2 regions of the Metallumcola ferriviriculae genome follow, and region 2 is predicted to be linked to the other one. Evidence: predicted binding sites of a transcription regulator. Region 2 holds the regulator's gene; the other holds the start of a gene.
The links. Region 2 encodes HrcA, which represses chaperone genes, less so after heat shock. Its sites were predicted from a motif close to TGTTAGCACTCANCNNNGNTGAGTGCTAACA; they were not measured.
Positions count from the first base shown of each region.

Region 1: the regulator HrcA is predicted to act here: its motif matches at 3,555-3,585, upstream of groES (co-chaperone GroES).

Region 1 covers NZ_CP121694.1:3,464,794-3,477,151, forward strand. The annotation lists gene MFMK1_RS17115 (2-oxoacid:acceptor oxidoreductase subunit alpha) at 1-812, opposite strand, end outside; gene MFMK1_RS17120 (4Fe-4S binding protein) at 805-1,029, opposite strand; gene groL (chaperonin GroEL) at 1,572-3,197, opposite strand; gene groES (co-chaperone GroES) at 3,232-3,519, opposite strand; gene MFMK1_RS17135 (MogA/MoaB family molybdenum cofactor biosynthesis protein) at 3,877-4,371, opposite strand; gene MFMK1_RS17140 (MOSC domain-containing protein) at 4,364-4,804, opposite strand; gene moaC (cyclic pyranopterin monophosphate synthase MoaC) at 4,792-5,286, opposite strand; gene moaA (GTP 3',8-cyclase MoaA) at 5,290-6,255, opposite strand; gene MFMK1_RS17155 (molybdopterin biosynthesis protein) at 6,248-8,185, opposite strand; gene MFMK1_RS17160 (molybdopterin molybdotransferase MoeA) at 8,189-9,439, opposite strand; gene MFMK1_RS17165 (hypothetical protein) at 9,441-9,614, opposite strand; molybdenum cofactor riboswitch at 9,654-9,783, opposite strand; gene MFMK1_RS17170 (patatin-like phospholipase family protein) at 9,920-10,786, shown strand; gene MFMK1_RS17175 (ferredoxin domain-containing protein) at 10,881-11,402, opposite strand; gene MFMK1_RS17180 (MarR family winged helix-turn-helix transcriptional regulator) at 11,568-12,005, opposite strand; gene MFMK1_RS17185 (MATE family efflux transporter) at 12,073-12,358, opposite strand, start outside.
Region 2 covers NZ_CP121694.1:1,067,189-1,079,546, forward strand. The annotation lists gene murJ (murein biosynthesis integral membrane protein MurJ) at 1-923, shown strand, start outside; gene lepA (translation elongation factor 4) at 1,027-2,820, shown strand; gene hemW (radical SAM family heme chaperone HemW) at 2,988-4,121, shown strand; gene hrcA (heat-inducible transcriptional repressor HrcA) at 4,247-5,257, shown strand; gene grpE (nucleotide exchange factor GrpE) at 5,527-6,108, shown strand; gene dnaK (molecular chaperone DnaK) at 6,146-7,984, shown strand; gene dnaJ (molecular chaperone DnaJ) at 8,003-9,136, shown strand; gene prmA (50S ribosomal protein L11 methyltransferase) at 9,157-10,092, shown strand; gene MFMK1_RS05420 (16S rRNA (uracil(1498)-N(3))-methyltransferase) at 10,094-10,882, shown strand; gene mtaB (tRNA (N(6)-L-threonylcarbamoyladenosine(37)-C(2))-methylthiotransferase MtaB) at 10,839-12,134, shown strand; gene MFMK1_RS05430 (histidine triad nucleotide-binding protein) at 12,135-12,358, shown strand, end outside.

The DNA of each region.
Region 1 (12,358 bases), 1.3 Mb from region 2:
TCCACCATTATAATCTCGTCAGCATTATCAGCAAGTTTATTATGCAATCGATCCAAAAATTTCTTAATTCGTTCAGGGTTGTTACTGGGGAAACCGGTTTCATCGTGGACCAAGCCGGTAACATGATAACGGTAGCCATCCCCGAAGTTAGCCATGGGCGGCACGCCAGTTTCATCATCTTTATAAGCATAATAGCTTTCAGGGCCTACATCGGGTTTTTTGCGTTCAACAACTTCTATCTCTTCTGCCCGCGGCAGCTGCACCCGCTCCCGCATATGGCCAATCACCTCATCCATTAACAGGATTACCGGAATGCGGAATTTTTCCGATAAATTAAATGCTTTTACTGTAGCTTCAAAAGTTTCCTTTACCGATGCCGGAGCTAGAGTAATGATGGGGTGGTCACCGTGTGTACCCCAACGAGCCTGCATCACATCGCCCTGAGCCGGCGCAGTCGGTACCCCTGTGCTGGGTCCACCCCGCTGCACATTCAATACCACGCATGGCACTTCTGTCATGATGGCAAATCCTAAATTTTCCTGCTTTAAAGAAAAGCCCGGGCCGCTGGTAGCGGTGATAGATTTAAGTCCCGCCAGCGAAGCACCAATTACTGCTGCCATACCGGCGATTTCATCTTCCATTTGAATAAATTTACCACCAACCTTAGGTAATTCGGCGGCTAAGATTTCGGCTACTTCAGTAGATGGAGTGATCGGGTAGCCGGCAAAGAACTTTGCCCCAGCTGCCAATGCCCCTGCGGCACAAGCTTCATTTCCTTGCATCAATACGCCCAAGTCTTTTACCTCAGTCATTGCTGCCCACCTCCACGCTGATAGCATAATCGGGACAATGGGTTTCACAAATCCCACAGCCGATACATTTTTCCGGATAGGAAACCACTACCTTGCCCCGTTCATCAGCCTTTAACACTTGCTGGGGGCAAAGGGCTATGCAGATGCCGCATGCCTTACACCAATTTTTTTTCACCTTTATTTCAGTTGGTTCTAATGGGGATATTGTTCTTGCCATAAGATACCACCTCTAATTCTAGTAATTTTACTGTTTCTATAAATTCTTAGACCAACCTTTAAGCAGCTCTTCAGATACTCATCACCCTTGCATTTGGATACTTTAGCTTTCACTACTATCTCTAAGCAATATCTATGCCAAAGGTAACATATTCTAAAAATTTATACAATAAGCACTCTCCCTCACCTAAGGAGCAGCGGGCCCAAAGGCCGCAGCGTCAGCATTCCCGCGCGACTTATCGAAGAAATAAACTAACTAGTAGCCTACTGTGAATAACAGGGTTTTATGGCATCAATACACAATTAGCACTTTTTAAAAAAATTGTATCCCTGTATGTAAGCTCGCAAAATGAGACGAATTACTGAAAACCCTTGATTTTAATGATTTCTCATTTTGATACGAATATCATTTTGAGAGCCAATTACGTAGCTGAATTTTTTCCATGCCTTTTTCTTCCGCATAAATATACAAATTTTTCCTATAATTATAAAAAAATAAAACCCCATCCCGAAAAAGGATAGGGTTTAGAAGTAAATCTTATCTTACATCATTGGTGGCATTCCGCCGCCGGGCATTCCGCCCATAGCATTATCGTTTTCATCCGGAATGTCCGCAATTAAAGTTTCAGTCGTCAGCAGCATGGATGCGATACTTGCTGCGTGCTGCAGTGCAGAACGGGTAACCTTGGCAGGGTCAACAATTCCGGCAACAATCATATCTTCATATTGGCCGGTCATAGCGTTAAAACCAACACCCCTGTCGCCAGCCTTGACTTTTTCTACAATCACAGATCCTTCGGCACCAGCGTTAGCTGCAATTTGACGTATCGGCTCTTCCAAAGCTTTCTTAATAATGTTTACGCCGGTCATCTCGTCACCTTCAAGTACAATGCCATCCAAGGAAGGTAAGATATCAATAAAAGCTGTGCCACCGCCGGACACGATACCTTCTTCTACTGCGGCACGAGTAGCGGCTAAAGCGTCCTCAATACGCAGCTTCTTCTCTTTCATTTCAGTCTCTGTGGCGGCACCAACACCGATAACAGCTACCCCGCCCGCCAATTTCGCAAGACGCTCCTGCAGTTTCTCCTTGTCGAACTCCGAAGTAGACTCTTCATGCTGACGGCGAATTTGAGCAATACGCTTTTCAATTTCATCGCCAGAACCGCGGCCTTCCACGATGGTAGTATCTTCTTTACTGATAGTTATCTGACGAGCACGGCCCAGCATCTCTAAAGTAGTGTTTTCTAGCTTCAAGCCAAGTTCTTCGGAAATCACTTCACCACCGGTTAACACGGCGATATCCTGCAGCATTGCTTTTCTGCGATCACCGAAACCGGGAGCCTTCACGGCCACGGCAGTAAAGGTGCCTCTCAGCTTGTTAACTACCAAAGTAGGCAATGCTTCGCCGTCTACGTCTTCAGCAATAATAACCAATGCCTTACCGGATTGAACAACTTTCTCCAGTACCGGCAAGATATCGTTAACAGCAGAAATCTTCTTATCGGTAATCAAAACATACGGTTCTTCAAGCACAGCTTCCATTTTTTCAGTATCAGTTGCCATATAAGGAGATATGTAACCCCGGTCAAACTGCATACCTTCAACCACATCTAATGAAGTACCAATACTCTGGGATTCTTCAACAGTAATAACTCCGTCTTTTCCTACTTTTTCCATCGCTTCAGCAATCAAATGACCGATTTCAGCATCATTTGCGGAAATGGATGCTACTTGACCGATAGCTTCCTTGCTTTCAATAGGTTTGCTGACGGATTTCAATTCCTCGACTGCTTTTTCTACAGCTTTCTGGATACCTTTTTTCAAGACCATCGGGTTTGCACCGGCAGCCACATTCTTCAGACCTTCTCTGATAATAGCCTGCGCCAATAAAGTAGCAGTAGTAGTACCGTCACCGGCAACATCATTAGTTTTAGTAGCAACTTCTTTGACAAGCTGCGCTCCCATATTCTCTAAGGGATCCTCTAGTTCAATCTCCCGAGCAATAGTGACACCATCATTAGTGATAGTGGGAGAACCGAATTTCTTTTCTAAAACAACATTTCTACCCTTGGGACCAAGAGTAACCTTTACTGCTTCTGCAAGTGCATTTACGCCCCGCTCTAAGGCGTGACGAGCTTCCTCACGGAAAACAATCTGTTTAGCCAAATTAATTCCCTCCTTAAATTAAACCTTCTCTTTTTTATTGAACTTTTGCTAATATGTGTTCTCCAGCCAAAATTAAGTATTCCTTGCCATCCAGCTTTACCTCAGTGCCCGTATACTTGGAGTAGATTACCTTGTCGCCTTCTTTAACCTCCAAGGCTACCTTTTCACCATTTTCCAGCACACGACCGCTGCCTACTGCAACAACTTCGCCTTCCTGAGGCTTTTCCTTGGCAGTATCCGGCAAAACGATACCACTGACCGTTTTCTCCTCAGATTCTAACACCTTAATCACTACTTTGTCACCTAATGGCTTGATGTTCATTACAACAAACCCTCCTTCTATTATATGATATTTATTATTAGCACTCACCGCTAGTGAGTGCTAACATCCAACAATACTAATAATAATCAAGCTTTGGCTTCTATGCAAGTATTGTCTATGGCCATTTCACGAAACTATTGCCCGTTTACAGTCTATTTCCTCTTATTTCCTTGTTAAATCTATGCAAATCTTTATTTATCTTACATTAGCTGGGATTTTGACTAAAAAAACACTGAACGGCATTATTTATTGTTACCACCTCATGAAAAAATATTACCAATTAAGGTAAGTTTTATACAATCATCTCAAAAATTTCATCCCAAGTCCCATTTAGTGGCGCGTTGAGCAGTTCATTTGTTATATATTACTACCACATTCTCCAGTGTCACCTCGCAGAATCTCTATTCCATGTTTTAACGGCGGTAGAATCACATCCAAACATTCCTTTACCGCTTTGGGACTCCCCGGCAGATTAATAATCAATGTCTCGGCGCGGATGCCCGCAACCGCTCTAGAAAGCATAGCCCTGTCGGTAACCGCCAAACTACGCATACGCATCGCTTCCGGGATCCCCGGTACTAACCTTTCAACTATACTCATGGTTGCTTCGGGGGTTATGTCCCGAGGGCTCATACCGGTGCCCCCGGTGGTAAAAACCAAATCAAGCTTAAGTACATCAGCGCAATACTTCATTGACCTTACCAATTCAGTCTGCTCATCAGGGACAATAACGTAATGAATTACTTCCCCGCCTATCTGTCTGGCCATATCTTTAATTACCGGCGCGCTCTTATCTTCTCTTTCCCCCCGGGAACCCTTGTCACTTGCGGTAATGATGCCAACCTTAATCATCCTTCACCACCACCAATCCATCGCCTACCCTGACTTTCCCATCTTCAAGCACTTTGACAAATATCCCCTCTTTAGGCATAACACAGTCACCCGCCTGATAATAAATAGCGCAGCGGTCATGGCAGACCTTGCCTATTTGGGTCACCTCACAGAGCACTTCATCTCCTAATCTCACCTTGGTCCCCACCGGCAATTTTGCTACTTTTATGCCTTCGGTAGTGATGTTTTCCGCAAAATCCCCAGGGCCTACATCCAATCCCTTGTCCTGCATCTTTTTAATACTTTCCACAGCCAAAAGGCTTACCTGCCTATGCCAATCGCCGGCGTGGGCATCCCCCACTATGCCGTGATTAACCTGAAAAGCCGCTTCCCCTACATTTTTCTTACGTTCACCTTTCTTTTCACTGGTACACACCGCTATTATTTTCCCCACTCTTCTTCACCCTCTCGCTTAAAATGCCCGCTTTTACCGCCGCTTTTTTCCACTAACCGGACCGCCTCAATTATCATGGCTTTATCAACAGCCTTACACATATCATAAATAGTTAGTCCAGCAACCGACACCGCCGTTAGTGCTTCCATCTCCACCCCGGTTTTACCGGTGGTCCCCACCCGGGCCTCTATCTCCACCTTGGTTTCTTGTGAATTAATTTTGAAATCAACTTCGATAGAAGTGAGCATTAATGGATGACACATAGGTATAAGCTCCCCGGTTTTCTTGGCAGCCATAATCCCTGCCACCCGAGCTACCCCTAATACATCTCCTTTGGCTACTTGTCCCCGGGCAATGCGTTCTAAAGTTGCCTTCTTCATCATTACACTACCCCGCGCTACCGCAACCCGCCTGGTATCCCCCTTTTCAGAGACATCCACCATCCTTGCCCGTCCTTGCTCGTCAAAATGAGTAAGCTCCATCCTTTACCCCCCTATGGTATTCATCAACGAATTTTTATTCCATTCGCTGCTGCGGTATCCGGCAGGTTTATGCATTACCGCCTGTCCGAACAGTTCTACTAGTTCCGCTTCGGCAGCACCGTTTCGCAGCGGGCCTTTAATATCCAGGCTCTGTTCTTGCTGCAGACAATAGCGCAGCCGCCCGTCGGCAGTTAACCGCAGCCGATTACACCGAGCGCAGAAGTGTCTGCTGATAGCATGGATAAATCCTACAGTGCCGTGATACCCCTCCACTTTGAAGTAATCCGCCGGGCCGCCCCCGGCCAATTCGCCTTTCACCAATGAGTAGTCCTCACTAACTATTTTTTTAATCTCTTCAGCGGAAACAAACTCATCACTCAACCCGCCACCACATCCCATGGGCATAATTTCGATAAACCGCACGTGGATTGGCGCACTTTCAGTGAAACGAATAAAATCCCGCACCTCATCCAGGTTGAAATCCCGCTGAACCACCACATTTATCTTAACAGGAGTCAACCCCAAAGCTAGGGCCTTCTCAATCCCCACCAACACTCGGCCCAAGCTACCGCGTCGAGTAATTTCTTTGTACTTATGTTCCATCAAAGTATCCAAACTGATATTGACCCGCTTCAGGCCGGCCTCCTTTAGCTCTTCGGCCAGGTCAGCCAGTAAAATAGCATTGGTGGTAAGCGAAATGTCTTTTATCCCAGGCATCAAGCTTACTTTTTTTATCAACGTACTAACATCGCGTCTCACCAATGGTTCGCCACCGGTAATTCGCACCCTCCGAATACCAGCATTGCTGCCGGCTCGTATTATTCGTTCTAACTCTTCCAAGCTGAGAATTTCATCCCGGGAAAGCTGCTCAACCCCTTCTTCGGGCATACAATAACAGCAGCGTAGGTTGCAGCGGTCTGTGACACTTACCCGCAAATAATCAATATTACGGCCAAATTTATCAAGCATCCTGATCCTCCTCTCCCGGCAGCCAGATAATACTGCCGCTATTAGAAGCATCATAACCGCCAAGAGCTTTGGCCCGCCGTCGAAACTCTTCACTTCGGATTATTTCCAACATCTTTGCGATTAATGGAGTGTCCATCAGTTGCCGGGGAATACAGATATCATAACGTTCTCGGTCCACCGGAACGAAATCAAGACCTAAGGCCTTTGCCGCCGCCCGTATTCCTAACGCCGCATCCGCGGCACCATTGGCCACTGCTGCCGCCGCAGAAAGGTGAGTATATTCTTCACGCCGATAGCCTTGTATTTGTCTGGGATCTATCCCCTCTTCCTTCAACCTGAAATCCAGCAGCACCCGAGTGCCGGACCCTTTCTGCCGATTGATGAATACAATATCCTCTTGCGCTAAGCTTCTTAAATTTTTTATCCCTTTGGGATTTCCCGGAGCCACCATCAACCCTTGTTCCCTGTAGGTTAAGTGAACCAATAGCGCTTTGTCCTGTAAATGCTGTTTGACATAAGTTATATTATACTCCCCACTTGCCGGGTCCAACAGGTGGGTACCGGCACAATGTGCCTCCACATCCCTTAGTCCTACTAAACCGCCTAGACTACCCACGTGAGCAGAGGCCACGGAATAACCCAGGTAACGCTCTCGCATTATGCTGTCTATAATATCCAAAGTCATGTCATGGCTGCCGCTGATCATCAGTGTACGCCTAATCTCCGCCTGATCGCGGAAAAGCTCCACCATTATTGTCTCCCCGGCTAGCCGGCCCTCGCTAAGCCTATCCAGCACCAGCATCCCATCCGCTTTCACCAGAGAAGTAATCACCCCAGCTCCCCGGCCCAAAGGAGCGGCAATTAACTTTTCACCAACCTGACCCAGACGTACCCGCACAAACTCCTCCATACCTAAAGTAGAATGTAGAGACCGACTGAGCAGTGCTTTCACCCGTTCCCCTTCTGCCGTTCCTTGGCCTCTTAAAGCTCTTACCAGCGGGTAAACAAAAAGCTTCGCCGTCAAAGCCGCTGACACCGGATAGCCGGGCACACCGATAACAGGGGTCTTATCAATATAACCCAGTATCACCGGTTTTCCTGGTTTAATGGCCACACCGTGAGTCACCACGTTACCCAATTCAGCTAAAGCTGCCGCGGTAAAGTCTTCCCGCCCCGCTGACGAACCGGCATTGACGATAACTATATCGTTTTCCGATACTGCCTTGGCCATGGCATCACGAATTAATTCATATTTATCCTTTATTATTGGAAATGTAGTTACTAGAGCACCCCACTGGGTAAATAAGCCGCCCAGCATAGTACTATTGAACTCCACAATCTCACCCCGTGCCGGAGTTTCCCCCGGGGGTACCAATTCTGACCCGGTAGGAATAACAGCTACCTTGGGCTGTCTCCGTACTTCTATGTCCTTAATGCCGCCTGCAATCACCGCCCCTAAATCAGGAGCCGTCAGGGTGTGGTTGCTGGGGATAATAACTTCTCCTTTAATCATATCCTCACCGATAGCTCTCACGTGCTGCCACGGAGATGCAGCAGCGATAATTTCTACTTTACCGTTATCAATGAACTGTACCTCTTCTACCATAATCACCGCATTGAACTGAGAAGGCAGCGGATCTCCGGTGTCCACTTCAACAGCATCCTCGTCCAGGGTTAAGACCACTGGGTTAGTTTCTCGGGCCTGATAGGTGTCTTCAGCTCGAACCGCTATTCCATCCATTGCTGAAGCATGGTAATGGGGTACAGAACTCTTTGATACTACAGCTTCTGCTGTAACCATTCCTAATGAATCTCGTATGGGCATTAACTTCCCCGCCAACGGCTCCAACGCCCCCAGTTGCTCTAATTGGGCCACGAATTCACTGCGTGCACCTTGATATTCTTTATTTTCCAGGTAAACTCTCCGCATAGATTACAACTCCTTAAACAATTTCACTGCTACTTCAGAACCCGCTGCCAGCCCTTGGGCTTCTAACGATACAGTTACAACCCCGTGAGCCGCCGTAAGGGAAGTAAGCATTCCTGATTTGCCAAAAACCGGTTCTACCAGTACTTGTTCCCCCTGGCTGATTAGACGAACCCGTACATGTTCCTCCCGACCAGCCTGGGATGGGATGTTTTTGGTAAGTCTACCGTAAACACATGCCGGCGGAAGCAATTCCCTTAAATGCCCCTTTAACAGCGGTTCCACCAATCTTCTAAATGTGATAAAAGCAGATACCGGGTGACCCGGCAGACCTATCACCAGGGTATTTGTACCGGAACTGTCTTTGACAACGGTAGCAAGGGTCGGCTTTCCGGGCTTTACTGCAATGCCATGAAACAGTAGTTCTCCCAATTGATTAAGTATCTTTAAGGTTAAGTCCCGTGTACCTACCGAAGAGCCCCCGGATACTAACACCACTTGGTTTTCTTCTACGGCCTTCAGTATCGTTGCGCGGAATTCTTCTTCCTGATCAGGTACCAAGCGATATAAATGCGGCTGCCCGCCGGCATCTTTTACCGCTCCATACAAGGTATATGAATTACTATCCCTGATTTGTCCCGGAGAAGGTGTTTTTTCCGGTTCGACCAATTCATTACCGGTAGAAATGATCCCCACATTGGGAAGGCAAAAGACTTCCACTTCAGTTATCCCCAAGCTGGCCAGCACTCCCATTTCCTGTCCCCGTACCAGGGTGCCCCGTCTCAGCACCACCTGGTTGGCACCAACATCCTCCCCTTTTTCTAAGATATTTTCCCCCGGTGCCACTGGTCGAAAAACGGCTATTGTTCGGTCGTCTATTTTTGCTGTTCTTTCTATCATCACCACAGCATTTGCCCCCTGCGGCAACATACTTCCCGTAGCCACAGCCATAGTTTCGTCCATATCAATTACTTGTTCCGGCTTAACCCCCATTGGTACCTCGCCACGTAAGGTCAGGTAAGCCGGTAAAGATTCGCTGGCGCCAAAGGTATCTTCGGCATTAACCGCGTAACCATCCATAGTTGAACGAGAAAAACCGGGTACATCTTCCGGCGCCACCACATCTTCTGACAATATCCGATTCCAAGTATCTCTTAGACCTACTCGCTCCAACCGGGCAGGCAGCTGCCAATGAGAAAGTATCTTCTCACTCGCTTGATCCGCGGTAATTACTTCAAACATTAACTCCCGGGGCATTTTAAAAACACCCCAGCTGACAGGCAAATAGCTTAATATTCAACCGATCTGCGGCAGCACCGACTTCCTTAAGGGAAATCTTGTGTTCTTTAGCTAATTCGTGGGCTTTACTGCATGATAATTTGTTGTTGTCCGCAGCCTTAATAACTATCTCATCAATCTGTTTTCTATCCACTGAAATCGCCTCCTAAATAAAAAAACCGGCACAGAAGGGCCGGATGGTTTACTGGCTCCTTTCCAAATGCGGGAGGCCTTGGCGTTTCCACCAAAACCCTCTCTGCTCAGCAGACGGCTGTATTACCATAGACTTCCTTAGGTAAGGCAGCTCGGAGCGGTACTTGTATATTATTATAACTATTCTATCTCTTTTACAGCATTTCTGCAACTTCTTCAACATATTAATACAAATAAAATTTGTTTCTTAGACATCACAGTTTGAACAACTAAGAAGTAATTTTGTTTTAAGGAGGCTAAATAATAATGTTTGGATTGGTTTTAAGCGGCGGCGGGCTGCGCGGTGCGGTTCATGCAGGCTTTCTGTCAGTGCTTGATGGTGAGAGTATTTTCCCGGATATGATTGTCGGCAGCAGCGCGGGCAGCATTGTCGCCGCACTTTACGCATCAGGATTATCACCTGCGAGTATCCAAAAAATCGTCATTAATCAAGCACCTTTTAGCTTGCACCCGGACTGGCGTCTGTTATTCTTACCATTTGGTTTTTTAAGAAATACTTTAGGCGCCTTTTTTGGAGTACCTATGGGAATCTTTTCTGGAAAACAGTTGGAATGGGCACTGGCAAAAGTAATTGGGGAAAAGGGGTTTAAAGACATGCATCCCCCCATCGCCGTAGTTTCATGCAGTATCAGTGACGCCCATACTGTAGTATTTACTTCTCTTGAACCCTCCCAATCCCTGCCAAAGATAGAATTTACCGATAAAGCCAGTGTCGCTCAAGCAGTCACTGCCAGCAGCAGTATACCCGGTATATTTTCACCTAAGCAAATCAATGACCGTATGCTTGTAGACGGAGGGGTAATAAATAACTGCCCGGCGGACATAGCCAAAATGCTGGGAGCTACCAATATCATCGCCATTGATCTGGGCTTTACAGTAAAGGACGAACTGCAGCCTTCTAATGGTGTTGAAGTAATGCTGCAAGCGGTGGATATCATGGGACAGCGTAGCTCTAACTTAATAACGTCCCAATACGCGGACCTTACCTTGAAGCCGGCAACAGGTAATGTCAGTCTTGTGGACTGGGATGAGATACCTAGATTATTTGAATTAGGCCGCAGCCTAGCAATGGATAACCTTAGCAGAATAAAAGATGTTTTAAAAATGAGCTAAGTCTTTCTGCCATCATATTATACCTTTAGGAAAATGAAAAACCACATTGACGCCAATCAATATGGTTTCTTTTTTTAGATGATATCACTTCTTATTAACGATCAAAATATATACTTTTGCCACTGGCAGAAATGGGCACCCCCACTACTACTTCACCGGCAATTAAGCCCAACCGTTTGGCAGAGACACCTATGCGATACATGATACGATTATCAGCATTATGTGTACTGGCAGTTTTAACAGCAGAGCCTAAGGCGATGCCCAGATCGATTAACCGCCAGGCGCACCATGGTCCGTCAAATTCCGGTCCCACAAAGGAACCCGAATTCAAATCGCTGCAATTCTCTACCCCGCAAGCACCGCAGTTCAATCCTGTGACTTTAGCATCGTTCAATGAGACAAGTAGCACAGAATCAGACTCTTTAACATTGGCACTGTCGCGGTCAAAATTTCCTCGGCCGGTTTCTTTACCGTATTTTTCCATATCTGCGGCAAGTTTATTGATTTCTCTACCTTTCAACACCCGAACTTCGAGAAAATCCTTACCCCCGGCTTTAGGTGCCGTACGGGCTGATAGAGCCATTAAACCGGCAACGGTTTCCATAATTTCCTTCATCCTATGACCCCCTTACATTTTTAAACTCCCCCCAGACTTAGCCAGGGTTTACCATTTCTATACATTATATCAAACTGATAACAAGGTGGAAAGTAATGGCAGCAGAAGGTTTTATCACCATAGCAAAAGTTCACCTAATCGATAAAAACGCTTGTTTGCCAAAGTCTAATCTTTTACAACTGAAGCAGCATTGATAGATAGTCTTTTCATCAAATCTATCACCATTTTCTTTTCTTCTTCTGTAAAACCGCTGGTCACCATATCAGTCCATTTATCGGATATTTCCTCCAGCACCGGTTGAATATTTACTGCCTTATTGGTGACGTACACCACTCGCGCCCGTTTATCCCTGGGGTCAGTCGTACGCCTCACATAGCCTGCCGCCTCCAGTTTTTTGACTGCTCTGGCAGTAGTGGCCTTATCAATGTTAAGCACCCTGGAAAGTTCCTCCTGCCTCATTCCGTCCCTTTTTAAAAGGATTATTAGAAAAATATACTGTCCACTGCTAATACTATACATCTTTAATTCGCGGTCCAAAAAGCTCTGACCGTAACGATATAGTACCGACACCCAGCGTCCAATGGAATTTCCCGTAGTGGCCATAGTCACACCTCCAACTAAAGACTTTTACCCCAATGCGTTCTAACCTGAAATGGTTCGGTGAGTTAACCTAACTTTCGTTCATGCGCCGACGCATCTGTGTCTCTTCATGTTTAACACCAAGACTGCGCAGCTCCGCCGTCAGCCATATTCCCGTCAACAGAGCAGACCCGACATCCGCTATCGGCCCCGCATAAAGAACCCCATCTAACCCATAGAATCGGGGCAAAATCAACAGCAAAGGAATTAATAATAACACCTGCCTGGATAACGTCAAAATCATAGATTGTCTGGGCTTACCCACTGCCTGGAAATAATTGGCCCCCACAATTTGAAAGCCGATAACGGGCAGTGCA
Region 2 (12,358 bases):
CATGGAATATCAGGCATCCGGAAGTGAAAAAAATTGTGGTGCTGATGCTGCCGGTATTGGTGGGCTTATCGGTTACCCAGTTTAACTTGTTTGTTAACCAAAACCTAGCCAGCACCTTGGCACCGGGCATAGTTGCCGCCTTAGCTGCAGGGCAGCGGTTGATGCAGCTCCCTATCGGTATTTTTGGTATTGCGGTGGCGGTGGCGGTATTTCCCACACTTACAGCTCACTCGGCTTTGGATGAAAAAGCTGCCTTTAAACGGACTATGTCTCTCGGGATACGGTCGGTAATCTTTTTGACGCTTCCGGCTGCTGTAGGTCTTGTTGCCCTGCGCACACCTATTATCAGGGTCCTGTTTGAATGGGGAAAGTTTACCCATAATGATACGGTGGCTATCGCCGAAGCTTTGTTTTATTATTCATTCGGACTCTTCGCCTATTCGGCAAATCAGGTATTGAACCGGGTTTTTTATGCTCTGCATGACACGCGGACACCGGTAACCGCCGCGGTAGCCACCATTGCCATCAATATTGGGCTTAGCTTTTTGTTGATAGGACCGCTGCAGCATGGCGGACTGGCTTTAGCATATTCAGTTGCCGGCGTGGTAAATATGGTGTTACTGCTGGGCATACTGCGCCATAAGATTGGTTCCATCAATGGAAGACAGCTGGTTTCTTCCTTTTTTATCAGTTTATTTGCTTCGCTGTTAATGGGCGCTGCCAGTTACTTTACCGCTTGGAACGCGGACAGGCTGTTGGATATGACTGTCAAGTTTAATCAATTAATTCAAGTAACGGCAGCGGTGGCAGTAGGGGCAGTGGTTTATGCTGTTCTTGCGCTGCTTTTCCACTTGGAGGAAGCAGATATGGTTATGGACATATTTCGGCGTCGGTTAAAACGCCGCAGAGGTGCCGGTGCTTGATGCTCTTGAAGTCAGGTGCTATAATAGTACAAGTTAACTTTATTGAGATATAGGTAAATTTAAAGTCCGGTGCTTAAAGGTTATTTTTGAAGGAGTTTGATGTATGGACCGACAGGAAAGCATTAGAAATTTTTGTATCATTGCTCATATAGACCATGGCAAATCCACTTTGGCGGACCGGATGTTAGAACGCACCGGCGCCTTGACCGAAAGAGAAATGTCGGCCCAAGTACTTGACCAGATGGACTTGGAACGGGAGCGAGGTATTACCATTAAACTGCAGGCGGTGCGTTTGAAATATAGTGCCTCTGACGGTGAACAGTACCAGCTTAACCTAATTGATACACCAGGGCATGTTGATTTTTCTTATGAAGTCTCCCGCAGTCTTGCTGCCTGTGAAGGGGCCCTGTTGGTGGTGGATGCAGCCCAGGGAATTCAGGCCCAGACTTTGGCCAATGTTTATTTGGCTTTGGAGCATGATTTGGAAATAATTCCGGTGGTAAATAAAATTGATCTTCCCAGCGCTAATCCAGAAGCAGTAATCAAGGAATTGGAGGATATCATCGGTATTAACGGGGACGAAGTAATTCTTGCCTCTGCGAAGACCGGGGAGGGTATTGGTGAGATATTAGACGCTATTGTAGAGCGTATCCCATCGCCGGCAGTAGATAGTAATAAGCCGCTTCGGGCTCTTATATTCGATTCGCATTTTGATTCCTATAAAGGCGCTATACCCTATATCCGGGTTGTGGACGGCCGGGTTAAAAAGGGCATGGAAATAAAGATGATGTCCTCAGGAAGAGTTTTTGAGGTGAATGAAGTCGGTGTCTTTACTCCCGCTATGAAGATGGTAGATACCCTTTCCGCAGGTGAAGTAGGATTTTTAAGTGCTAGCTGCAAAGAGGTGCGCGACACCCGGGTTGGGGATACTATTACCACCGTCAAGAACGGTGCGGATAAGCCGCTGCCGGGTTACCGGAAGGCGACGCCCATGGTTTTTTGTGGTTTATTCCCGGTGGATAGCAATGACTATGAAGACCTGCGTGATGCTCTTGATCGTTTACAGCTTAACGATGCTTCCCTGGTTTTTGAACCGGAAACATCAGTTGCTTTGGGATTCGGTTTTCGCTGCGGGTTCCTGGGTATGCTGCACATGGAGATCGTTCAAGAGCGATTGGAACGGGAGTACAAGATCAACCTGATCACTACAGCGCCAAACGTTATTTACGAGGTAACCACACCCAACAACGAAGTGCTGAACATTGATAATCCAACGAATTTACCGGCCGAGGTAGAAAAGATTGCTGAACCTTTTGTTAAGGCTACTGTGATGGTGCCGGATGATTATGTGGGACCGGTGATGGAGCTTTGCCAGGAAAAACGCGGTCGCTATGAAACCATGGAATATCTTTCGGAATTAAGGGTAATCCTCACCTACTATCTACCGCTTAGTGAAATTATTTATGATTTTTATGACCAGCTGAAATCCCGAACCCGAGGATATGCCTCCTTGGATTATGAATTGACGGCCTATCGGGAAAGTAACTTGGTGAAACTGGATATATTAATTAATGGTGAAGTAGTAGATGCCTTATCTTGTATCGTTCATCGTGACAAAGCGTACTACCGTGGTCGCAACCTCACCAGTAAACTTAAGGAATTAATTCCCAGACAAATGTTCGAGATCCCTATTCAGGCCGCTATTGGCAATAAAGTAATTGCTCGAGTGACGGTAAAGGCACTGCGGAAAAATGTACTGGACAAATGTTATGGCGGTGATATTACCCGGAAGAAAAAACTGCTTGAGAAACAAAAAGAAGGTAAAAAGCGCATGAAACAGGTGGGTAATGTGGAAATACCCCAGGAAGCTTTCATGGCTGTGCTTAGTATAGACTAGAAATCAATTAGAGGGAGGTGTTTGATGTGATTAGCGGGAACTGCCCGTATTCTACTTCAGGCACCTTCTTTTCGATGTTTAGGAAATTAATGGCTTAGCTAATTTTTTTACCATACCTTTAAATGCCGAAAGGCATCCAATGTTTTTGTTCTGTTAGGGGTGAGTTTATGGGTATTTCCCTTTACATCCATATACCGTTTTGTACCACCAAGTGCCGCTACTGTGACTTTATTTCTTACCCGGCGGGGAAGTCTCACAAATTTAGTGAGTATATCTTTGCTCTAGGTCGGGAAATGGAATTGTTGAGTCGGCAGTACGGCCAGATTGATGTTGATACGGTCTATTTAGGCGGTGGTACTCCCAGTCTCTTGCCAGAAACTCATATCAAAGACATTCTTGCTAGGATAAATAGTTTTTTTCTGCTTGCCAAGAGCGCTGAAATTACCATAGAAGCTAATCCTGAAACATTGGATAAAGAAAAATTGGCCACTTATCGCAGTTTGGGTATAAACCGTCTTTCTATCGGTGCCCAGACCGCTGCGAATGACCTGCTTGCTGACATGGGCCGGGGACATTCATGGAAGGATGTAATTAATGTAACAGTATGGGCCCGGGAGGCCGGTTTTACCAATATAGGGCTGGATTTGATCTATGGTTTGCCGGGGCAGTCCCTAACCCAGTGGCGCAAGACTTTGGTCCAAGCGGCAGATATTCGCCCCCAGCATTTATCGGTCTATGGGTTAAAGCTTTCTCCTGGTACTGCTTGGGGGGATATGGAGGAAGCGGGCCAGCTAGTACTGCCGGGAGATGATGAACAGGCAGAGATGTATCTATTGGCCAGAACATTTTTGGCCGAGCGGGGCTACCGGCACTATGAGATTTCAAATTTCGCTTTACAAGGTTTTGAAGCGAGGCATAACCTGACATATTGGAAGTTGCGCCCATATTTGGGGGTAGGTGTAGCTGCCGCCTCTTTCATGGAACACACCCGCTGGACTAATAGCGGTAGTTTGGCTGAGTATATCTTAAATTTAAAGGAAAGAAAACTTGCTCGCGAGGAATTGTTATACCTTGATGATAAAGAAGAGATGATAGAATATATGATTATGGGATTGCGCTTGGTTGAAGGTATTAGCCGGGAAGACTTTTTCAGCCGTTTCCACCTTTCCCTTGAGGAAATATTTGGTAATAAGCTGGCTTCACTGACAGCCCGAGACCTGCTGGAAGAGAAACAGGGGCGGATTTTTATCCCTACGGAGGCATTTGCCGTGGCCAATGAAGTGTTTGTCGCGTTTGTTTAAATTAAGTAACAGGTTGTCCCTTGTAATAATGCCTCTTGACAAACCACTGGGTTAATGATACTTTTTAGGTGTAAAAACTTAGCACTCAACAAGCATGAGTGCTAACAAGAAGGTGGGAGCAGCGCATGGAGCAACGTAAAAAGGAGATATTAGAGGCCATTATCAAAAATTACATTGAAACGGCCGAACCTGTTGGTTCCAGGACTATAGCGCGAAAATACGAGTTGGGTGTGAGCCCCGCAACTATCCGTAATGAAATGTCTGATTTGGAGGAGCTGGGTTTTATTGAGCAGCCCCATACTTCCTCCGGTAGGATTCCTTCAGATAAGGGTTATCGTTACTATGTCGATTGGTTGATGGATTCGTACCAGATGAGCCAGGGTGAAATTGAATATGTCGGGAAGCGTTATGCGGAGAAGGTTGAACAAATTGAAGAAATAGTGGAACGCACTGGGCAGCTCTTATCGCAGGTAACCAATTATGTGGCTCTAGTCATGGGCCCGCAGCTAAAGAAGAATTATATCAAGGATGTTAGGCTAATGTGGCTCTCGCCGGGCCGGGCTTTAATGGTGGTTGTGTTTCAGGGGGGGATGGTGCAGCATCGGACCATTAAGATACCTGAAGACATTAAATTGTCCGACTTAGAGAGAATCACCAATATTTTAAATAGCAAGCTGGAGGGGCATGCTATCCAACAGCTTAAAACAGAAATGTTTCAGGAGATATACGGCGACATGGTACGGGAAAAGATGGTGCTGCAGCGAATTATGGGTGTGCTGCTCAACTATTCTCGGGAGCAAATTCACCTGGATGGAACTGTAAATATATTGAATCAACCAGAATTTCACGATGTGGATAAGCTGAGATTATTGTTGACCAGTTTGGAGGAAAAATCCATGGTCAAGCAGCTCCTAACCGGACATTCGGGAACGGGGTTAGCAATAAAGATAGGTGGGGAAAATAAACAACAGGGTATTGACCAGTGCAGTATTATTACTGCCACATACCATATCGACGGCGAAGCGGCGGGGACCATCGGGCTGCTGGGGCCTACCCGCATGACTTATTCTAAAGCGATAGCATTAGTGCAGTTGGTCACGGGTAAATTATCTTTGGTCCTTAAGGATTATTACTAATCCGTCGATTAACTATGTGACTGAGCAGTCTTTCGCTGCTCTACATATGCTATGGTAATGAAGTGCCGTTTAGTTTTGACATGGTATCTGGTAAAGGAAATATCAGGATAGACGCATACCACAATCTTTTTAATTAATGTGCGACAGTAAACATTATTGGTTATTAAATTGGGCGGGCGGCGGTTATCGATTTTTATTGTGGCCGTTATTCTAGTCCCTTATTTTTGCAGGCAAAGAAATAGGTATGATATTAAGGTGAGGTGATGACTATGCTGAAAGAGGATACGAATAGCACTAAACAAAAGGAGGATGATCTACATAGTTTAAATGAAGACGCTGGGGTTGGGGTGGAAGAGGAGCTACAGCAGGGACAATCAGACATTGACGACGATTCTTTTGATGCACATCAGCAGTTAGAGCAAGTGATTGCGGAAAAGGAAGAACTTAACCGTAACTTTCTCAGGTTACAGGCAGACTTTGACAACTTTCGTAAACGCAGCCGCAAAGAACAGCAGGAATTTATGCGGTATGCATCTCAAAGTTTAATAGAAAAATTACTGCCGGTAATTGATAATTTTGAGCGGGCGCTTTCCAGCGACGATTCGCAAAGCCAAAGTTTTAAAGCCGGCATAGAGATGATTTATAAACAACTTGTGGGTATTTTGGAACAGGAGGGTTTGGTGGAAATTGAAACAGAAGGGCAGGACTTTGACCCAAATTTTCACGAAGCAGTCATGCAGGTGAAAAATGATGAATGTCCTGACAATATGGTTATAGAAGTGATGCAAAAAGGTTATAAATTAAAGGATAAAGTAGTTCGCCCGGCCATGGTAAAAGTGGCCAATAATTAATCTAAATTATATATGACACTAAGGAGGTAGATATCAAATGGGTAAAGTAATAGGCATTGATTTGGGCACAACTAACTCATGTATGGCTGTAATGGAGGGCGGTGAGGCGGTAGTAATCCCTAACGCGGAGGGCAACCGTACCACGCCGTCAGTGGTGGCGTTTTCAAAGGATGAAGAGCGGCTGGTCGGACAGGTGGCCAAACGTCAGTCCATTACCAATCCTGACCGCACTGTTACTTCAATTAAGCGGCATATGGGTACTGACTATAAGGTGAAAATCGGCGATAAGGATTATACACCCCAGGAAATTTCTGCGATGGTTCTACAAAAATTAAAAACTGACGCAGAAAGTTATTTGGGTGAGAAGGTCACCCAGGCAGTAATTACGGTGCCGGCGTATTTTACTGATAGCCAGCGGCAAGCGACTAAAGATGCGGGTAAGATTACCGGCTTGGAAGTGCTGCGTATCATCAACGAGCCAACTGCCGCTTCTCTGGCCTACGGCCTTGAGAAGGGCGAAGACCAGACTATTCTGGTCTATGACCTAGGTGGCGGTACCTTTGATGTTTCCATTTTGGAACTGGGCGAAGGAGTATTCGAAGTGAAAGCCACCAGCGGTAATAACCGTCTGGGCGGAGACGATTTCGACCAGCGCGTTATGGATCAGTTGGTGCAGGAGTTTAAGAAATCTCACGGGATAGATTTGTCTAAAGATAAGATGGCCATCCAGCGTTTGAAAGAAGCTGCAGAGAAGGCCAAGCATGAACTGTCAAGCGTTACCTCTACTAATATTAACTTGCCCTTTATTACTGCAACTCAGGAGGGCCCGCAGCACTTGGATATAACATTGACACGGGCAAAGTTTGACGAAATTACCGCTGATTTAGTGGAAAAAACCATGGGACCCACCCGTCAGGCATTAAGTGATGCCGGTTTAAAAGCGGATGCTATTGACCGGGTGATTTTAGTAGGTGGTTCCACTCGTATCCCTGCGGTTCAGGAAGCGATTAAGAAAGTTCTGGGTCAAGACCCCCATAAGGGTGTTAACCCTGACGAATGTGTCGCTTTAGGTGCTGCTATTCAGGCCGGTGTTTTGGCTGGTGAGGTAAAAGATGTGCTGCTGCTTGACGTGACACCGCTCACATTGGGGATTGAAACATTAGGAGGCGTCTTTACGATCTTGATAGAACGCAACACTACTATTCCTACATCTAAGAGCCAGATATTCTCTACAGCGGCAGACAGCCAGACCGCGGTAGATATTCACGTACTGCAGGGTGAGAGGAAATTTGCTGCTGATAACAAAACATTAGGCCGCTTCCAGTTAACCGGTATTCCGCCGGCACCCCGGGGCGTGCCCCAAATTGAAGTGAAATTTGATATCGATGCCAACGGGATTGTTCATGTTACCGCTAAGGACCTAGGTACCGGTAAAGCACAGGATATTACCATTAAATCATCCAGCGGTCTTGATGATGCCGAAGTAGAAGAAATGGTAAAGAACGCTGAAAAATTCGCGGAAGAGGATGCCAAACGCAAGGAAAAGGTGGACGCCAAGAACCAAGGAGATTCTTTGCTATATCAATCCGAACAAACGTTGAAAGAGTTAGGCGACAAGGTTGAAGCAGGGGAAAAGGAGAGTATAGAGAAAGCCCAGGCAGATTTGAAGGCAGCTTTGGAGCAAGATGATATTGAAGAAATTAAGGCGAAAACAGAGGCATTGAACGAGGTGCTATTCACGCTTTCTTCCAGAGTATATGAGCAGGCACAACAGGCTCAGCAAGCTGATGAATCCGATGCCGCACAACAAAAGGAAGAAGATAATGTAGTTGATGCCGAATATCAGGAAGTGGATGAAGACGACAAAAAAGAATAAGACCAGTGGGGGTTTTCCATGTCCAAGCGAGATTATTATGAGGTGCTCGGCGTCTCCCAAGACGCCGACCCATCTGAAGTAAAAAAAGCATACAGGGGACTTGCTCGCCAGTACCATCCTGATGTTAATCCTGGAGATAAGGAAGCGGAGCAGAGGTTCAAGGAAGCCAAAGAAGCGTATGAGGTGCTGAGTGATGCCGATAAGCGGGCCCGGTATGACCAATTTGGTCATGCCGGAACTGATAACAATGGTTATGGCGGGTTCGGCGGCGATGCCGGGGATTTCTCCGGTTTTGGCGATATCTTTGACATATTTTTCGGCGGCGGTTCCGGAGATGGCCGCTCTCGCCGCAATAGTCCCCGCCAAGGGGCTGATTTAAAGACGCAAATGGAAATTACCTTTGAAGAGGCTGCATTCGGAGTGGAAAGAGAAATAGTAGTACCCAGGTTAGAAACCTGTCAGGAATGCGGCGGCAGTGGTGCAGAACCCGGCACTAAGCCGGAAACGTGCAGTATGTGTAAAGGCAGCGGTCAGATTCGGGTTGGCCAAAAGACTCCTTTCGGTGTCTTTCAGACAGTCAAGACTTGCCATAACTGTAGTGGCGAAGGAAAGATTAATAAAAACCCATGTCAGCAGTGTCGCGGCCAGGGACGGGTTCGCCAAGAGCGTAAGGTAAAGGTCGGGGTTCCTGCTGGAGTGGATAACGGCTCACGGATGAGGGTATCTGCTGCCGGTGAAAGCGGTCTTAACGGTGGTCCTCCCGGGGACTTATATGTCTTTTTGAAGGTAAAGCCGCACAAAGACTTTAGCCGGGAGGGTAATGATGTCATTTATGAACAGCCCATTACCTTTGCTCAGGCAACTTTGGGCTGTGACATTGAAGTACCGACACTGGATGGAAAGGTTAACCTTAAGATACCTGAAGGTACCCAGACGGGGACTAGCTTTCGACTTAAAGGAAAAGGTATTCCTCGGCTGCAGGGATATGGCCGGGGGGACCAGCATGTAAAAGTACGTCTGATTACCCCTAACCACTTATCAGACAGTCAAAAGGAACTACTGCAGCAGTTTGACCGCACTTGTACCAAGAAAAATCACCGAGCCAGGGAAAAAGGTTTTTTTGGTAAGGTAAAAGATGCGTTTATGGGCTAGAAGGGGCAGGTGTAAATTTTATGGAATGGCAGGAAATATCCATTACCACTACAGAAGATGCCATGGAATCCGTAACTGATCTTTTTTATCAGGCCGGAGCGGCGGGAGTGGTAATAGAGGACCCGCGCGTGGTTAACTCCTACTTGAAGGAGAAAAAGTGGGACTACTATGAGCTGCCGTTGGCGATGGTGGAAGCAGAATCAGTAGTGGTAAAGGGCTACCTGCTGAAGGATGACCGTCTGCCTCAATCCCTTCTGCGCATTCGCCAGGGTCTGGATAACTTGGCGGAATATTTTGATGATTACCGCGCCGAAATCGCTTTAACCGAGGTAAAAGAGTCAGACTGGGCCAATGCTTGGAAGAGGTTTTATAAACCGGTTAAGGTTTCAGAAAGAATAGTGATTAAACCAACTTGGGAACAATATCAGCTTGAGGGCAATGAAAAGGTTATTGAATTAGATCCGGGGATGGCTTTTGGCACCGGCACCCACCCTACCACTGTCATGAGTATTCGGGCTTTAGAGCAATATTTACCCACGGGTGCCCGGGTGATAGATGTGGGAGCGGGGTCAGGTGTACTGGCAATTGCCGCGGCCAAACTGGGTGCGGAACAGGTGCTGGCCATTGATATTGATCCATTGGCGTTAAAAGTAGCTGCAGCGAATGTGGAAATAAACGCAGTATCTTCTAGGGTGCAGGTTCGACCGGGCAACTTATTGGTAGATGTGGAAAGCCAGGCTGATTTAGTGGTGGCTAATATTATTGCTGATGTCATTATGGATTTAGCCGGGCAGGTATGGCAGAGACTTGAAAGCGAGGGCCTCTTTATTGCTTCGGGTATAATTGATGATAGAGGCGATGAAGTGGTTGAATATCTGCAAGCCAAGGGTTTTATTATCGAGACAGTGCTCCATCAGGAGGGCTGGGTGGCATTGGTAGTCAGAAAGGCGGACTAATATGCACCAATTTTTTGTTACACCTGAAGCAATTAATGGTGATATGATTGCCATTACCGGTGCCGAAGCCCATCACCTGTTAAAAGTACTACGCCTAGGTATTGGTGATAGGGTGACTGTGGCTGATGGTGAGGGTCAGCGTTTTGCAGCTGTACTGGAAACCATAGCCCCGGATGATGCTTACGCCCGGATTGAAACAACCCTGCCCACCGGAGAACCGCCGGTGGAAATAATATTGCTTCAAGGAATCCCCAAAAGTGATAAAATGGAATTAATCATTCAAAAGAATACTGAGCTGGGTATTGGAAAAATTATACCGGTGGAGATGGAACGCTCCGTGGTACGGCTGAAAGAGAATAAAGCAGCAAAACGGGCACAACGCTGGCAGAGAATAGCGCTTGAGGCAGCGAAACAATGCGGCAGGTCTAGAGTGCCGCAAATTGCTGCACCGTGTACGTTGACAGAAGCCCTGATGCAGCTGCCTCACGGTTGTTCGTTGACAGTACCATGGGAAGAGGAAACCGGGCATTCTTTAGGTCATTGGTTAGCAGAGCTTAAAAGTACTGCGCGTGTTGCCTACATTATCGGCCCTGAAGGCGGGTTGACGACGGGAGAAGTAGACCTGGCCCGGCGCCACGGTGCTGTTCCGGTAACCTTAGGCCAGCGCATTTTGCGTACTGAGACTGCCGCCATGGCAGTATTAGCTGTGATAATGCATCGGCTGGGTGATTTAGGAGGACAAGCAGGTGGTAAAGAAGGCAGCAGTTTATGTGTTAGGGTGCAAAGTTAACCAGCATGAAGGGGAAGCAATAAAGGATCTTTTTAATAATGCGGGCTATAAGATAGTATCCTTTCATGATCAAGCGGATGTTTATGTAATACATACTTGTACAGTTACTCATCTGGGGGATCGGAAATCCCGGCAGATGATTCGCCGGGCCGTGCGGCAAAACCCGGATGCAGTGGTGGCGGTCACAGGGTGTTACGCCCAGACATCACCCGGTGATATATTAGATATAGCCGGGGTTGATTTGGTTATAGGCACCAAAGAACGGTCGCGGATAGTTGAGTTGGTGGAGGAAGCACAAAAAGGGTCGCCCATAAGCTTAGTAGGTCCCCGTAAGGAGCTTACAGAGTTTGAAGATTTGCCGTTTGCCAGGGCTTCTACGGTAAGGGCTTTTTTAAAAATTCAAGAGGGGTGTCAGCAGTTTTGTACATATTGCATTGTTCCCCATGCCAGGGGACCAGTGCGCAGTAGACCCATAGCAGAAAGTGTCGATGCGGTAAAAACTTTGGTTCAAAAAGGATTTAAAGAAGTGGTGCTGACCGGTATTCATATCGGTGCCTATGGTCAAGATTTAACAGGAACCGACCTTAACGCTCTTTTAAAGCAGTTAATAAAGGTTTCGGGGCTTAAGCGTTTAAGGGTTAGTTCGGTAGATCCCAACGAAGTCACCCCCGAATTATTGGCTACGCTTACACGGGAGGATATCATCTGCCCGCATTATCATATTCCTTTGCAGAGCGGTTCCGATACAATCCTTGAGGCTATGCGTCGTCCCTATAATACCGCTTATTATCAGCGCTTGGTAACCGAAATTCGCCGGCATCGGCCTGACGCAGCAATTACAACGGATATTATGGTGGGTTTCCCCGGCGAGACTGATTCGCTATTTAGGCAATCGCTGGAATTTATCAGAAAGCTTCGCTTTAGTGAACTGCACGTATTTAAGTATTCACCACGACAGGGGACCCCTGCCGCTCGCTATAACAATCAGATACCTCCTGACGTTAAGGAAGCGCGCAGCAGGCAGATGATTGCTTTGGGGAAAGAACTATGGGCGGACTATGCCGGGAATTTTCTAGGGGCCCCTTTGGCGGTACTGGTGGAGCAGCAGGGAGATTATGGTGAAGGGCATACGCCAAACTACTTAAAAGTTCGTTTCCCGGGTGGGGAGAAGATGCGCGGCTCATTTGTTACCGTAGTACCAACTGAGACATTAGACGGATATCTCTTCGGAGACCCGAAAGGAGGTGCCTAAATGAGTGATTGTTTGTTTTGTAAGATTGTGGCGAAAGAAATTCCGGCGGAAATTGTTTATGAAGATGACCAAGTTATAGCATTCAAAGATATTAATCCAGTTACCCCTGTGCATATTTTACTCATTCCTAAAAAACATATCAGTGACCTTACTGCAATAGAGTCCGAAGATAAAGAACTTATCGGGCATTTGCATTTAACCGCAGTGAAAGTAGCAGAAAAAAT